One region of the Blastococcus sp. SYSU DS0541 genome, then DNA from elsewhere that is predicted to be linked to it. Evidence: predicted binding sites of a transcription regulator. Region 1 holds the regulator's gene; the other holds the start of a gene.
The links. The regulator LexA, encoded in region 1, represses DNA repair genes until DNA is damaged. The targets are predictions, from matches to a motif close to TCGAACANNTGTTCGA.
Positions count from the first base shown of each region.

Region 2: ruvC (crossover junction endodeoxyribonuclease RuvC) is a predicted target of LexA. The motif match lies at 1,837-1,852, and genes of this name have one in related genera.

Region 1 is NZ_JBJHAD010000008.1:49,037-55,907, forward strand. Features, by position in the region: gene ACI794_RS10830 (ABC transporter permease) at 1-1,773, shown strand, start outside; gene ACI794_RS10835 (enoyl-CoA hydratase/isomerase family protein) at 1,770-2,558, shown strand; gene lexA (transcriptional repressor LexA) at 2,623-3,387, opposite strand; gene ACI794_RS10845 (LysM peptidoglycan-binding domain-containing protein) at 3,593-4,087, shown strand; gene ACI794_RS10850 (hypothetical protein) at 4,198-4,938, shown strand; gene nrdR (transcriptional regulator NrdR) at 5,399-5,920, shown strand; gene ACI794_RS10860 (vitamin B12-dependent ribonucleotide reductase) at 6,064-6,871, shown strand, end outside.
Region 2 is NZ_JBJHAD010000019.1:73,488-80,358, reverse strand. Features, by position in the region: gene ACI794_RS18085 (heparan-alpha-glucosaminide N-acetyltransferase domain-containing protein) at 1-234, shown strand, start outside; gene pdxT (pyridoxal 5'-phosphate synthase glutaminase subunit PdxT) at 258-899, shown strand; gene ACI794_RS18075 (YebC/PmpR family DNA-binding transcriptional regulator) at 896-1,657, shown strand; gene ruvC (crossover junction endodeoxyribonuclease RuvC) at 1,870-2,439, shown strand; gene ruvA (Holliday junction branch migration protein RuvA) at 2,415-3,074, shown strand; gene ruvB (Holliday junction branch migration DNA helicase RuvB) at 3,148-4,272, shown strand; gene yajC (preprotein translocase subunit YajC) at 4,420-4,731, shown strand; gene secD (protein translocase subunit SecD) at 4,746-6,395, shown strand; gene secF (protein translocase subunit SecF) at 6,392-6,871, shown strand, end outside.

The DNA.
Region 1 (6,871 bases):
TCCGGCACCGCCGGGGGCCCGCCCCCTGCACGGGCGCCGCGCCGCCGCCGGTCGACCGGGTTCGAGCGCGCCATGCGCATCGTGTGGGTGCTGGCGCTGCTGATCCTGGTCGGCTACCCGATCGCGCAGGTCTTCGGGCAGAGCTTCGTGGCGGACGACGGCGGCCTCACCCTGTCGAACTACGCGCTGCTGGCTTCCGAGCCCCAGTTGCTGGAGGCGATCCGCAACTCGGTCTGGATCGCGTGCGGCACGGTGCTCGGGAGTCTCCTGATCGGGCTGCCGCTGGCCTGGTTCACCGTGCGCACGGACATGCCGATGCGCCGGTTCTTCCGCGGGAGCGCCGTCCTGACGTTCGCGGCGCCGAGCTTCATCGCCGCACTGGGCTGGGTGCTGCTCCTGGGGCCGCGCAACGGCGTGCTGAACACGGCGCTCATGTCGCTGTTCGGGCTCGAGGAGTCGCCGTTCAACATCTTCACGCCGTGGGGGATCATCTTCGTGCTCTCCCTGTTCCTCTACCCGCTGGTCTTCCTGCCCGTCTCGGCGGCCCTCGAAGGCATCGACCCCGCCTTGGAGCAGGCCGCGGCCAGCCTCGGCGCGTCGCGCTGGCGGGTGCTGCGGACGGTGACGTTCCCGGTCATCGCGCCTGCCCTGATCGCCGGCTCGATCCTGGTGTTCGTCTCCTCGGCGATCATCTTCGGTCCCGTGGCGATCCTGGGCGCGCCGACCGGGTTCCAGACGATCCCCACCGTGCTGCTGAGCCTCATGCAGTTCCCGCCGCGGATCGAGGTGGCGGCGGTGATCTCCGTGCCGATCCTCGTCATCATCGCGGCGCTGCTGCTGATCCAGCGCAAGATCGTGGGCGGCCGGAAGTTCACCGTCATCGGAGGCAAGCCGGGCCGGCAGGACGTGACGCACCTGGGCGCCGGTCGCTACGCGGCGGTGGCGTTCTGCGTGGCCGTCGTGGTGCTGAGCCTGGTCCTGCCGTTCGGCATGCTGCTGGTGACGTCGTTCCGCAAGGCCCTGGGGCGCCCGCTCGGGTGGGACAACTTCACCCTGACCGGCAACTACGAGGAGGTCTTCGGCCGGCCCCTCATCGCCGCGGCCATGGGCAACAGCTTCGTGCTGGCCATCGGCGGCACGGTGCTGGCCCTGGCCGTGGCGCTGCTCGCCTCGTGGTTGGTGCACCGCACCAAGGCGCGCAGCAACGCGGTGATCGTGGGCGCGATGGCCGCGCCGCTCGCCTTCCCGGGTGCGGTCCTCGGTATCGGGCTGATCATCGCCTACGCGGCCCAGCCGTTCGGGTTGGGCGGGACGCTGACGATCCTGCTGATCGCCTACACGGGCAGCGCCCTGCCACTGACGTTCGCCTACGTCCACGCCGGGATGGGCCAGATCGGGGCCGAGGTGGAGGAGGCATCGCGCAGCCTGGGGGCCTCCTGGGCGCGCACCTGGCGGCGGATCACCGTGCCGCTGCTGCGGCCGTCGCTCCTGGCGGCGGGCCTGCTCAACTTCGTGCTCCTGTTCCGGGAGCTGGAGATGTCGGTGTTCCTCTACACCGGCGCGAACCCGACCGTCGCCACGGTGCTCTACAACCTGGCGAGCGAGTCGCTGTACCAGCGGGTCGGCGCCCTCTCCGTGGTGATCCTGCTGATCAACATCGTCGTGACCGTGATCGCCATGCGCCTGCTCGACCGCAAACCCGGCGAGCCCACCCGGCGGTCCCGCCGCGAGCCGTCCGTCGCACTCAACACACCCCCGGAGGAAGCAGCATGACCGAGACCACCACTGATGTCGGCACCGGCGTGCACCTGCGCTACGAGACGCCGCACATCGCCGTCCTCACGCTGGACAGCCCTCCGTCGAACACGTTCAGCTGGGAGAGCCGGCGGTCGTTCATGAGGGCGCTGGACATCCTGGACGCCGACGAGGACGTCCGCTGCCTGGTGATCACCGGCGAGGGGCGCGCATTCACCGCCGGGGCCCACCTGGGCGAGGACCAGTCCATGAGCGACGAGCAGCTGACCGACTACCTCGCCGAGTTCAGCCGGGTGCTCAACGGCGTGCAGAACTTCCGGGCACCCGTGATCGCCGCCATCAACGGGGCCACGATCGGCGGCGGCCTGGAGTTCTCGCTCTGCTGTGACATCCGCATCGCATCGACGGAGGCGTTCTTCGTGGCCGCCGGCGTCAACGTGGGCCTCATCGTCAGCTTCTGGCGTCTGCCGCGCGTCATCGGGCTCGGCCCGGCCAAGGAGATCCTGCTGACCGGCGCCCGCTACACGGCCCAGCAGGCGCTCAACTGGGGACTGGTCACGGAGGTGCACGAGCCCGGTGACCTCATGCCCGCGGCGCTCGCAAAAGCCCAGCGCATCGCCACCCGCGCGCCGTTGTCGGTGGAGGCGACCAAGGAGGCCGTCACCGGCGCGTTCGAGATGGACTTCGCGCAGGGTCAGGCGCTGCAGACCAAGCGCTTCCTGGAGATGTTCCGCACCGATGACCACCAGGAGGCGCTGCGGGCGTTCTTCGAGAAGCGGGACGGCGACTACCAGCGGCGCTGATCGACCCCGCTGACGTCGATGGCCGGTCGGGAGGAGAACCCGGCCGGCCGTCGACGTCAGCGGCTCAGACCCGTCGGAGAACGCTCACGACCCGGCCGAGGATGGTCGCCTCGTCGCCCGGGATGGGCTCGTACGCCGGGTTGTGCGGCAGCAGCCAGACGTGGCCGTCGCGCCGCTTGTAGGTCTTGACCGTCGCCTCGCCGTCGATCATCGCGGCGACGATCTCGCCGTTCTCGGCGGTCGGCTGCTGGCGGACGACGACCCAGTCGCCGTCGCAGATCGCCGCCTCGACCATCGAGTCGCCGGCCACCTTGAGCATGAAGACCGTGCCCTCGCCGACCAGCTCGCGCGGCAGGGGGAAGACGTCCTCCACCGCCTGCTCGGCCAGGACGGGGCCACCGGCAGCGATCCGCCCGACGAGCGGGACGTAGGTGGGCGCCGACGCCTGCATGCCGTCACCGACCACCGGCGGCTCGGTGTGCGCGACCACCCCGCGGGCGGCGTCGCCGGGGAGCCGGACGTCGAGGGCGCGCGGACGGTTCGGATCGCGCCGCAGCCACCCCTTCTTCTGCAGGACCGACAGCTGGTGCGCGACCGAGGACGCCGAGGACAGGCCCACCGCCTCGCCGATCTCGCGGACCGAGGGTGGGTACCCACGGCGGTCGATCGAGTCGCGGATCACCTCGAGGACCCGGCGCTGCCGCTGGGTGAGGCCGTCGCCGTCCGCCGTGCGGTCGGGGAACGCCCGCACCGACGCGGAACCGTCAGCCTCCCGGGCCGTTGCCCTGGTGCCGCGACCGGCGCCGGAGGTCCCCTTCGAGTCCGCCACGTCTCCTCCTCGCCGGCTGCCCGTGCAGCGCTCGACCGTCGTCGTCGGGTGGAACCGTAGCGCCGATCGGCGCCCAGTTCAAACACGTGTTCGAAAGTTTCCCGTGTCGCATCGCTTCTGTCGGTCCTGTCCGGTAGACATCGGACAGACGTTCGAATCGAACGTGTGTTCGGACCGGCTCGCGTCGGTCGGGAGGGTGGGAGACATGGACGGCGGCGCTGCGCTGCGGGTTTCCGGCGGGTCGGCGGTCGGTGGAGGTGAGGCGGGCGCCGGGGCCCGGCCCGCCCGGCACCTCCGGGTGCTGCCGCCACCGACGTCCTACTCGGCGGCCGTCGCGCCCCGGGTGGGAGAGCCCGGGCGGCGCCTGACCGTCGTGCGGACGGCCCCCGGTAGCAGGAGCGCCGCTCCGCCGCCGCCGCTGCGGCTGACCGCGCGTGGGCGCCGGGCGGTGGCGGTGGCCGTTCTGCTGCTCGGCCTCGCCCTGGTGCCCCTGGCCGGTGCGGTGCTGGGTGAGGCAGACGGCGGGCTCCAGCTGATGGGGACGACCCAGGTCATCGTCGAGCCGGGCGACACCCTGTGGTCCATCGCCGGCGCGGTGGCCGAGGGGCGGGACGTGCGGGACGTCATCGTCGACATCCGGCGGCTGAACCGGCTCGACACCGCACAGATCACCCCTGGTCAGGTGCTGCTGTTGCCCTGACGGGTGCCCCTGCACCACGCGAGACGTTCACAATGCGGATCGGCGACTTCGTCAACCCTGCGTATGGGGACGTTTACGCTGAGTGCTGGTCGTCCGTTTACGGTCGTCGCGTGTCGAGCGTCATGGAGAACCGCGCCGCCGTGTTCACCCGTCATCCCCAGGCCGTCGAGGTGCTGCACGCGGGTGCCTGGCGGGCGGGGGAGCTGCTGGGTTGGCGGCACGACGACTCCGGCGCGTGCCAGATGCGGGTGCGGACCGTGGTCGACGGGGTCGAGCAGGCGATGTGGACGGCGCTGGACACCGTGCGGCTCCCGGAACCCGCGTCCGCCCGTCCCGGGACGCAGCTGATGGCCGCGCAGCCGGCGCTCCGGTCGGGTGGTGGTCGTTCGACCGACCCCGAGGCGACCGCCAGCCTCCCTCGGGTGCGCGACAGCCGCCCCGAGCGGTCGGCTCCGGCTCGCACGGGTGGTCGCCGACGCGCACCCGAGGGCGACGAGATCCGGGCGGCGACCGCCTCCTCCGTGCCCGTGCACCCGTCCGGTCGGCACCGGGCACCGGCCATCGCGCCGGGCCCGGTCGTCGGGCGGCACCGGGCGGCCGACGCCGAGCTCGCCCCCCTCGTCGCCGGCGGCACGCCGGCCGCGTCCGCCGCCCCGGTCCGGGATGGGGGTGTGCCTGCCTGGGTGATCCCGGCCGCGCGCTCCGCGCCGCCCGTGGAGCTGCGACCGCTCGGGCGCGACTGGACCCCGCCGGCCGGTCTCGAGCCCGAGCTGCTGACCCGTCCCATGCGGTTGAGCGACCAGATCCCGCACTCCCGCCGACGCCGGGTGGACGGGTCCCTCAGCGCCTGATCGGCAGGTGGCGCGCGCACCGGCGCCGGGCCCTCGCGGTTGCGCGCCCCGCCGCGTCCGGCCGTGCGTCCGCGGTTGTGCGGGCGGAGCGCCCGGCGGCTGCGCCCCCGCGCCGGCGCGGGCGGCCGGAGCTCCCTGCCCGCCTCGCGCCGACCGACCCCTGTGCAGCCGGCCCGCCGCGGCGGGGCCCGCGCCGGCGTGTCGCCGCGGTGTGTCTGTGACGGCTGGGGCCCGCTGTTCCGCCTGCGCACGGCAGTGTCGGGGCGGAACACGCCGAGCCGACGATCACTTGCACATCTTGTGTGGGCCGTCCTAGGGTTCCCCCACATCTAGTAGTTACAGAGCTGTAAGCCCGTCCACAGGCCGATCCTCAGGTTCTCCCCGTCGCATCCACCGGATGTCCCCAGGGGGCTCCACAGGCGGCCCGTGGCAGGCCCACCGGCGGAGGAGGTGAACCACCGTGCGCTGCCCGTTCTGCCACAACTCCGACAGCCGGGTCATCGACTCCCGGGAGACCGACGAGGGCGCCACCACGCGTCGTCGTCGTTCGTGCCCGGCCTGCGGGCGGCGGTTCACCACCGTCGAGGAAGCGGTGCTCGCCGTCGTCAAGCGCAACGGCGTCAGCGAGCCGTTCAACCGCAGCAAGGTGGTCGCCGGCGTCCGGCGGGCCTGCCAGGGCCGGCCCGTCGACGAGGACCAGCTCAAGCTCCTCGCCCAGCAGGTGGAGGACGCCGTCCGCGCCACCGGCGCCGCGGAGGTGCCGAGCCACGAGGTCGGCCTGGCCATCCTCGGCCCGCTCCGCGAGCTCGACGAGGTGGCCTACCTGCGGTTCGCCAGCGTCTACCGGTCCTTCACCTCGGTGGCGGACTTCGAACGGGAGATCGCCGAGCTCAAGGCCCGGCAGCCCGCCTCGTCACCGGGGGAGACGGGCCCGCCCGCGCCCCGGCAGCCGGTCCCCACCGGCACCGGCGCCGGCACCTAGAAGTGTCGGTACCACCCGATAGACAGCAGTTCGAGCAGTTACCGATCGCGGCTCTTCCCCAGCCCCCGATCCGCCACCGCGCAGCACCACCGCGCAACCCCGCGACGCACCACGCGACACACGACCAGGGAGAGCTCCACACCATGACCGACACCGACGACCGCGTGGCCGGCCCCCGCACCCGCCGCAGCACCAAGACGCCCAGCCGGGGCAAGGGCCTCAAGATCAAGCGCGTCTTCACCACCGCTGGTGTGCACCCCTACGACGAGGTGACCTGGGAGCGTCGCGACGTCGTCATGACCAACTGGCGGGACGGCTCGATCAACTTCGAGCAGCGCGGTGTCGAGTTCCCCGCCGAGTGGAGCATCAACGCCACCAACATCGTCACCACGAAGTACTTCCGCGGCGCCGTCGGCACCGCGCAGCGCGAGACCAGCCTGCGCCAGCTCATCGACCGAGTGGTGCTCACCTACACCGAGGCCGGCCGCGAGCACGGCTACTTCGCCACCGAGGGCGACGCCGAGATCTTCGAGCACGAGCTGACCTGGATGCTGCTGCACCAGTACTTCAGCTTCAACAGTCCCGTCTGGTTCAACGTGGGCACGAGCGCCCCGCAGCAGGTCAGCGCCTGCTTCATCCTCGCCGTCGACGACGAGATGGACTCGATCCTCAACTGGTACCGCGAGGAGGGCCTGATCTTCAAGGGCGGCTCCGGTGCCGGCCTGAACCTCTCCCGGATCCGCTCCTCCAAGGAGCTGCTGTCCTCCGGTGGCACCGCCTCCGGGCCGGTGTCCTTCATGCGCGGCGCCGACGCCTCCGCGGGCACCATCAAGTCCGGTGGCGCGACCCGCCGCGCGGCGAAGATGGTCGTCCTCGACATCGACCACCCCGACATCGAGGAGTTCATCGAGACCAAGGCGCGCGAGGAGGACAAGATCCGCGCGCTGCGCG
Region 2 (6,871 bases), on a different contig from region 1:
GTGGGGGCGCTGGCGCTCAGCGTCTACGCGGCCCACCTCCTGGCGATCCGGGTGCTGATGGACGTCGTCCCCGGCCGCGTGCAGGGCGCGGGCACGTGGCTCGGGTTCGCCGCGGCCGCGCTGGCCGGCGCCTGGATCTGGCGGCGCACCGTCGGCCGCGGCCCGCTGGAGTGGCTGCTCACCTGGACGTCGAGCCGGGCGGCCGGCCTCGCCCCGTCGGCGCCGGCGGTCTGAGCCACGCCGTAGCGTGGGCGGCCGTGTCCACCGGCCCCGCCCGCCCCGTCGTCGGGGTCCTGGCCCTCCAGGGCGACGTGCGCGAGCACCTCGCCGCGCTGCGTGCCGAGGGCGCCGACGCCCTGCCTGTGCGCCGCCCGAAGGAGCTCGCCGGCGTCGACGGGATCGTCGTCCCCGGCGGGGAGTCGACGACCATGGCCAAGCTGGCCGCCCGGTGGGGCCTGCTGGCGCCGCTGCGGGACGCCGTCCGTGCCGGGCTGCCGGCCTACGGCAGCTGCGCGGGCATGATCCTGCTCGCCGACCGGCTGGTCGGGGCGCCCCCCGGCCAGGAGACGGTCGGCGGGCTCGACGTGACGGTCCGCCGCAACGCCTTCGGCCGCCAGGTCGACTCCTTCGAGACCCGCGTCGAGCTGGACGGCGTCGACGGTGGGCCGCTGCACGCCGTCTTCATCCGGGCGCCGTGGGTCGAGGAGGCCGGGCCGGCGGTGCACGTCCTCGGCCGGGTCGTCGGGGGAGCGGCCGACGGTAGGATCGTCGCGGTCCGCCAGGGGGACGTCGTGGCGACCAGCTTCCACCCCGAGCTGACCGGGGACCGCCGGGTGCACGCGCTGTTCGTCGACATCGTGCGCCGTCACCTGGCCGACGCAGAGAGGGGAGAGCCGTGAGCGGCCACTCCAAGTGGGCGACGACCAAGCACAAGAAGGCCGGGATCGACGCCAAGCGCGGCAAGCTGTTCGCCAAGCTCATCAAGAACATCGAGGTCGCGGCCCGCACCGGCGGCGGCGACCCGGCCGGCAACCCGACGCTCTACGACGCCATCCAGAAGGCGAAGAAGAGCTCGGTGCCCAACGACAACATCGACCGGGCGGTCAAGCGCGGCGCCGGACTCGAGGCCGGCGGCGTCGACTACCAGGGCATCACCTACGAGGGCTACGCCGCCGGCGGTGTCGCCGTCCTCGTCGAGTGCCTGACCGACAACAAGAACCGCTCGGCCATGGAGGTCCGCACCGCCATGACCCGCAACGGCGGGTCCATGGCCGACCCCGGCTCGGTCTCCTACCTCTTCTCCCGCAAGGGCGTGGTGACGGTGCCGAAGTCCGGTGACGTCGACGAGGACACCGTGCTCATGGCGGTGCTCGACGCCGGCGCCGAGGAGGTGCGCGACCTCGGCGACACCCTCGAGGTGCTCTGCGAGCCCACCGACCTGGTCGCCGTCCGCACCGCGCTGCAGGACGCGGGCATCGACTACGACTCCGCCGAGGCCGGCTTCCAGCCCAGCGTCCAGGTGGAGCTCGACGCCGAGGGGGCCGCCAAGGTGTTCCGGCTGATCGACGCGCTCGAGGACTGCGACGACGTGCAGAACGTCTACGCCAACTACGACGTGCCCGACGAGGTCATGGAGCAGGTCGCGGCGGACGCTTAGGCCCCCTCGCAGGGGCCCGGCGCGAGTATGCGAGTGCTGGGGGGTGAGGGGGGGGGTCCTTCTACCCGGTGCCCCCCACGACTCGCTCCGCTCGCCGCGGGTCCCTGCACCGCGGCCGGTTCCAGTACGTCGCCAGGGCGTGTTGGCGGGGTTCGGTCGGGGAGGCCGGTTAGCCTCGGTCGAACACCAGTTCGGCTGACGGGAGCGTGACCATGCGGGTGCTCGGCATAGACCCGGGCCTCACCCGGTGCGGGTGGGGAGTGGTCGACGGGCGCCCCGGGACGCGACCGACGGCGGTCGGGGTCGGGGTCGTCCGCACGCTCGCGGAGCTCGACCTGGAGCTGCGGCTGCTCGAGCTGCACACCGCCGTCACGGCGCTGCTGCGCGAGCACCGCCCTGACGTGGTGGCCATCGAGCGGGTGTTCACCCAGAACAACAAGGGCACCGCCACGGGGACGGCGCAGGCAGCCGGGGTCGCCGCGCTCGCCGCGGCCCAGGCCGACCGCCCGGTCGCCTGGCACACGCCCAGCGAGGTCAAGGCGGCCATCTCCGGCAACGGCCGCGCGGACAAGGAGCAGGTCACCCTCATGGTCACCCGGGTCCTCGGGCTCGCCGCCGCCCCGAAGCCGGCCGACGCCGCCGACGCCCTCGCGCTCGCGGTCTGCCACGCCTGGCGCGGCCCGGCCCAGCAGCGGCTGCGCACCGCCGCGCTGGCCGGCGGGATCGGCGCGCCGGTGCGCAGCACCACGCTGCCGCGGTGGACGGGGGTGGCGGCGCGATGATCGCCAGCGTCAGCGGCCGGGTCGCCGCGGTATCCCCGGACGGCGCCGTCGTCGAGGTGGGCGGCATCGGCCTCGCGGTGCAGTGCACCCCCGGCACCATCGCCCGCCTGCAGGTGGGGGAGTCCGCCCGGCTGGCGACCAGCCTCGTCGTGCGCGAGGACAGCCTCACCCTCTACGGCTTCGCCGACGACGACGAGCGCCAGCTGTTCGAGCTGCTGCAGACCGCCAACGGCGTCGGCCCCCGGCTCGCGCAGGCGGTGCTGGCGATCCACCCGCCGCGCGAGGTGCGCCGGGCGGTGTCGATGGCGGACGTCAAGGCGCTGATGCAGGTGCCGGGCATCGGCAAGAAGGGCGCCGAGCGGCTGATCCTGGAGCTGCGCGACCGGCTGGGGTCCACGACCACCGACACCTCGCTGGACGCGCCCGCCCCTGTCGGGCTGCCGTCCGTGACGCCGGTGGCGCCCTGGCGGGACCAGCTCACCAGCGCGCTGGTCGGCCTGGGCTGGAGCGGCAAGGAGGCCGAGACGGCGGTGACCCAGCTCGCCCCGGTGGCCGACGAGCAGGTCGCCGCGACCGGGAGCGTGGAGGTCGCGGTGCTGCTCCGACGGGCGCTCCAGCTGCTGGGTAGGACGTGAGCGAGCTTGCGAGCGAACCGATGAGCAGAGCAGCGCCGCTCACGCGGGCGACGAGCGCCAGCGAGGAGGACGCGTGAGCGCCCCGTTCGACCGGTCGCTGACCGGTGACCTCGCCGCCGACGCGACGCCGGAGTGGACGGTGTCGCCGCAGGCCGGCGAGGAGGAGCGGGTCGTCGAGTCCGCGCTCCGGCCGCACTCGCTGCACGACTTCATCGGCCAGCCGAAGGTCGCCCGCCAGCTGGCCCTGGTCCTCGAGGGGGCCAAGCGGCGTGGGCGCACCCCGGACCACGTGCTCCTGTCGGGGCCACCCGGGCTCGGCAAGACGAGCCTGGCGCTGATCATCGGCTCCGAGCTCGGCACCTCGGTGAAGATCACCAGTGGTCCGGCGATCGAGCGGTCGGGCGACCTGGCGGCGATGCTGTCCAACCTGGCGCCCGGCGACGTCCTGTTCATCGACGAGATCCACCGCATCGCCCGGCCCGCCGAGGAGCTGCTCTACATGGCGATGGAGGACTTCCGCGTCGACGTCGTCGTCGGCAAGGGGCCCGGGGCGACGGCGATCCCGCTGCAGATCAACCCGTTCACCCTCGTCGGGGCCACCACCCGGGCCGGGCTGCTCACCGGGCCGCTGCGCGACCGGTTCGGCTTCGTCGGGCAGATGGAGTTCTACGAGCCGGCCGAGCTGCAGCGGGTGCTCGCCCGCAGCGCCGACCTGCTCGGCGTCGAGCTCACCGACGAAGGTTCCGCCGAGATCGCCGGGCGCTCCCGCGGGACACCGCGCATCGCCAACCGGCTGCTGCGCCGGGTGCGCGACTACGCCGAGGTGGAGGCCGACGGCCGCGTCACCCGCGAGGTCGCCGAGGCCGCGCTCGCGCTGTACGACGTCGACCACCTCGGGCTGGACCGGCTGGACCGCGCCGTCCTCGAGGCGCTGGTGGGCAAGTTCGGGGGCGGGCCGGTCGGCGTCGCCACCCTCGCGGTGGCCGTCGGGGAGGAGCCGCACACCGTCGAGGAGGTCTGCGAGCCCTTTCTCGTGCGGGCCGGTCTGCTGGCGCGCACCCCCCGCGGACGGGTCGCCACCGAGGCCGCCTGGGAGCACCTGGGCCGGCCGGTGCCGCGCGGCGGCGTCCCCCTCGGGCGGGTCACCGCCGACCCACCGGTACCGGGGTCGTCGTCAGAGACCCTCTTCGACGCCTAGACTCCCGGACGCTGGCGCGCAACTCGCAGGCCGGGCCGTGCGCGTCCCGCCTGGTAGCCGCGCGTACGGCAACCGATGCACCCGAGCGGTCCCGTCCCGGGCCGCACCACCGCGAGGCACCCGTCGCGGAAGAGAGGCACACCTGTCGTGGAGTACTTCCCGCTGATCATGCTGGCCCTGCTGGCCGTCGTGCTGTTCGTGCTGCCCGCGCGGCAGCGCAAGCGCATGCAGGAGCAGCAGGCCGCGCTGCAGGCCTCCCTCGCGATCGGCACCCCGGTCATGACCACCAGCGGCATGCACGGCACCGTCGCCGCGCTGGGGGACACCACCCTGGACCTGGAGATCTCGCCCGGCGTGGTCGTCACCTTCGCCCGGCAGGCGATCCTCGAGGTGCGCCGCCCGGCCGGTGCCACGCCGTCCGACGGGGACACCGCGCGCCCCGCCGACGGCACCGTCTGACCCGGAGGAGCTCCGTGGCCAACCGCACCCTCCCGGCGGGGCGCTACTTCGGCGCGTTCGCGCTGATCGTCGCCCTGCTCTACGGGCTGGTGTTCTTCACCGGGGACACCCGCACGCCGCAGCTCGGGCTCGACCTGCGCGGCGGCACCACGGTGACCCTGACCGCGCGCACCCCCGACGGTCAGGCGCCGGCCCAGGAGGACCTGGAGCTGGCCCGCCGGATCATCGAGCAGCGCGTCAACGGCCTCGGCGTCGCCGAGGCCGAGGTGGTCACCGAGGGCGACAGCAACATCGTCATCTCCGTCCCCGGTGACGACGGCGAGCAGGCCCGTGAGCTCGGCGCCACCGCGCAGCTCCGCTTCCGCCCGGTGGTCCAGGGCCCCGCCCCCGCCGTCCCGGCCGAGGAGGGCACCGGCACCGAGGAGGGCACCGGCACCGAGGAGGGTGCCGACGCCGAGACCGCCGACGGCGGCGCGGCCGGCGACGACGCCGAGGCGCCCGCCGAGGACCCGGCGACCGGGGACGGCGCGGTCGCGGACCCGTCCCTGCCCGACCCGGACGCGCCCGCCGTGACCCAGGAGGAGGCGGCGGCCGAGTTCGCCACCCTCACCTGCGAGGCGGAGAACGTCACCGGCGAGGTGACCCGGCCCCAGGACTTCGTGGCCGCCTGCAGCGAGGACGGCGCGGTCAAGTACCTGCTCGGCCCCACGATCATCGAGGGCACGCAGATCGACGACGCCACCGCGGGGACCGAGCCGGGGACCGGCGAGTGGGTCGTGCTGCTGGACTTCCAGGCCCAGGGCCTGGACACGTGGGCCGCCTACACCACGGCCAACGTCGGCTCGCCGGTCGCCTTCACGCTCGACGGGCGGGTCATCTCCGCGCCGACGATCAACAGCGCGATCACGACCAACCCGACGACGATCACCGGTCAGTTCGACCAGGAGTCGGCCACCGAGCTGGCCAACCAGCTCCGCTACGGCGCCCTGCCGCTGACCTTCACCCAGGCGACGGCGCAGTCGATCTCCACCGAGCTCGGCGAGGAGCAGCTCGAGGCCGGGCTGATCGCCGGGGCCATCGGCATCGCCCTGGTCTTCGTGTACGCGCTGTTCTACTACCGGCTGCTCGGCCTGGTGATGATCGCCAGCCTCGTGCTCTCGGCGGTGGTGGTCTACGCCTGCCTGATCCTGCTGGGCCGCGAGATCGGGTTCACCCTGAGCCTCGCCGGCATCGCCGGGTTCATCGTCTCGATCGGCATCACCGCCGACTCCTTCGTCGTCTACTTCGAGCGGCTCAAGGACGAGATCCGGGAAGGCCGCTCGCTGCGGTCCGCCGTCCCGCGGGCCTGGGTCCGCGCGCGGCGCACCATCCTGTCGGCGGACGCGGTCAGCTTCCTGGCCGCGGCGATCCTCTACCTGCTGGCGATCGGCGACGTGAAGGGCTTCGCCTTCACCCTCGGCATGTCCACCGTGCTGGACCTCGTCGTCGTCTTCCTCTTCACCCACCCGCTCATGGCCGTGCTCTCGCGGCTGAAGGGCTTCGGCCGGAACCGCTTCTCCGGGCTCGGACGGGTGGAGCACACCCGCCGCCCCGCCGCGAGCGCCCCGGCCGGGGAACTCGTCGGCGCCGCCGCGGGCGGTCGCCAGGACAGGAGCACCTCATGACCCGCCCGACGGACCCGGCGGAGCGGACGCCCGCGGACGAGCCGGTGGGCACCGGTGAGGAGGCGCTCGCGGACGCCGGGCTGCCCCAGGACCCGGCCGACGACGACGTCGCCGCGGCCCCGGCCCCGCGAGCCGGGCGCGCGGGGCTCGCGCACCGGCTCTACAACGGCGAGGCGGGCCTCGACGTGGTCGGCCGCAGCCGGCTGATCTACAAGATCACCGCGATCGTCGTGCTGCTGTGCATCGCCTCGATGGTGTTCCGGGGCTTCAACTTCGGCATCGACTTCGCCGGCGGCAACAGCTTCCGGCTGCCCGGCACCCAGGAGCAGCTGCAGGAGGCGCGCGCCGCGGCCGAGGACGCCGGGGCGGAGGTGGCGACGGCGCAGATCGTGGGCGGGGACACCCTGCTGATCCGCACCGCGCAGCTGGACAACGAGACCGAGCGCGCCGTGGTGGAGGGGCTGGCCGAGGTCGCC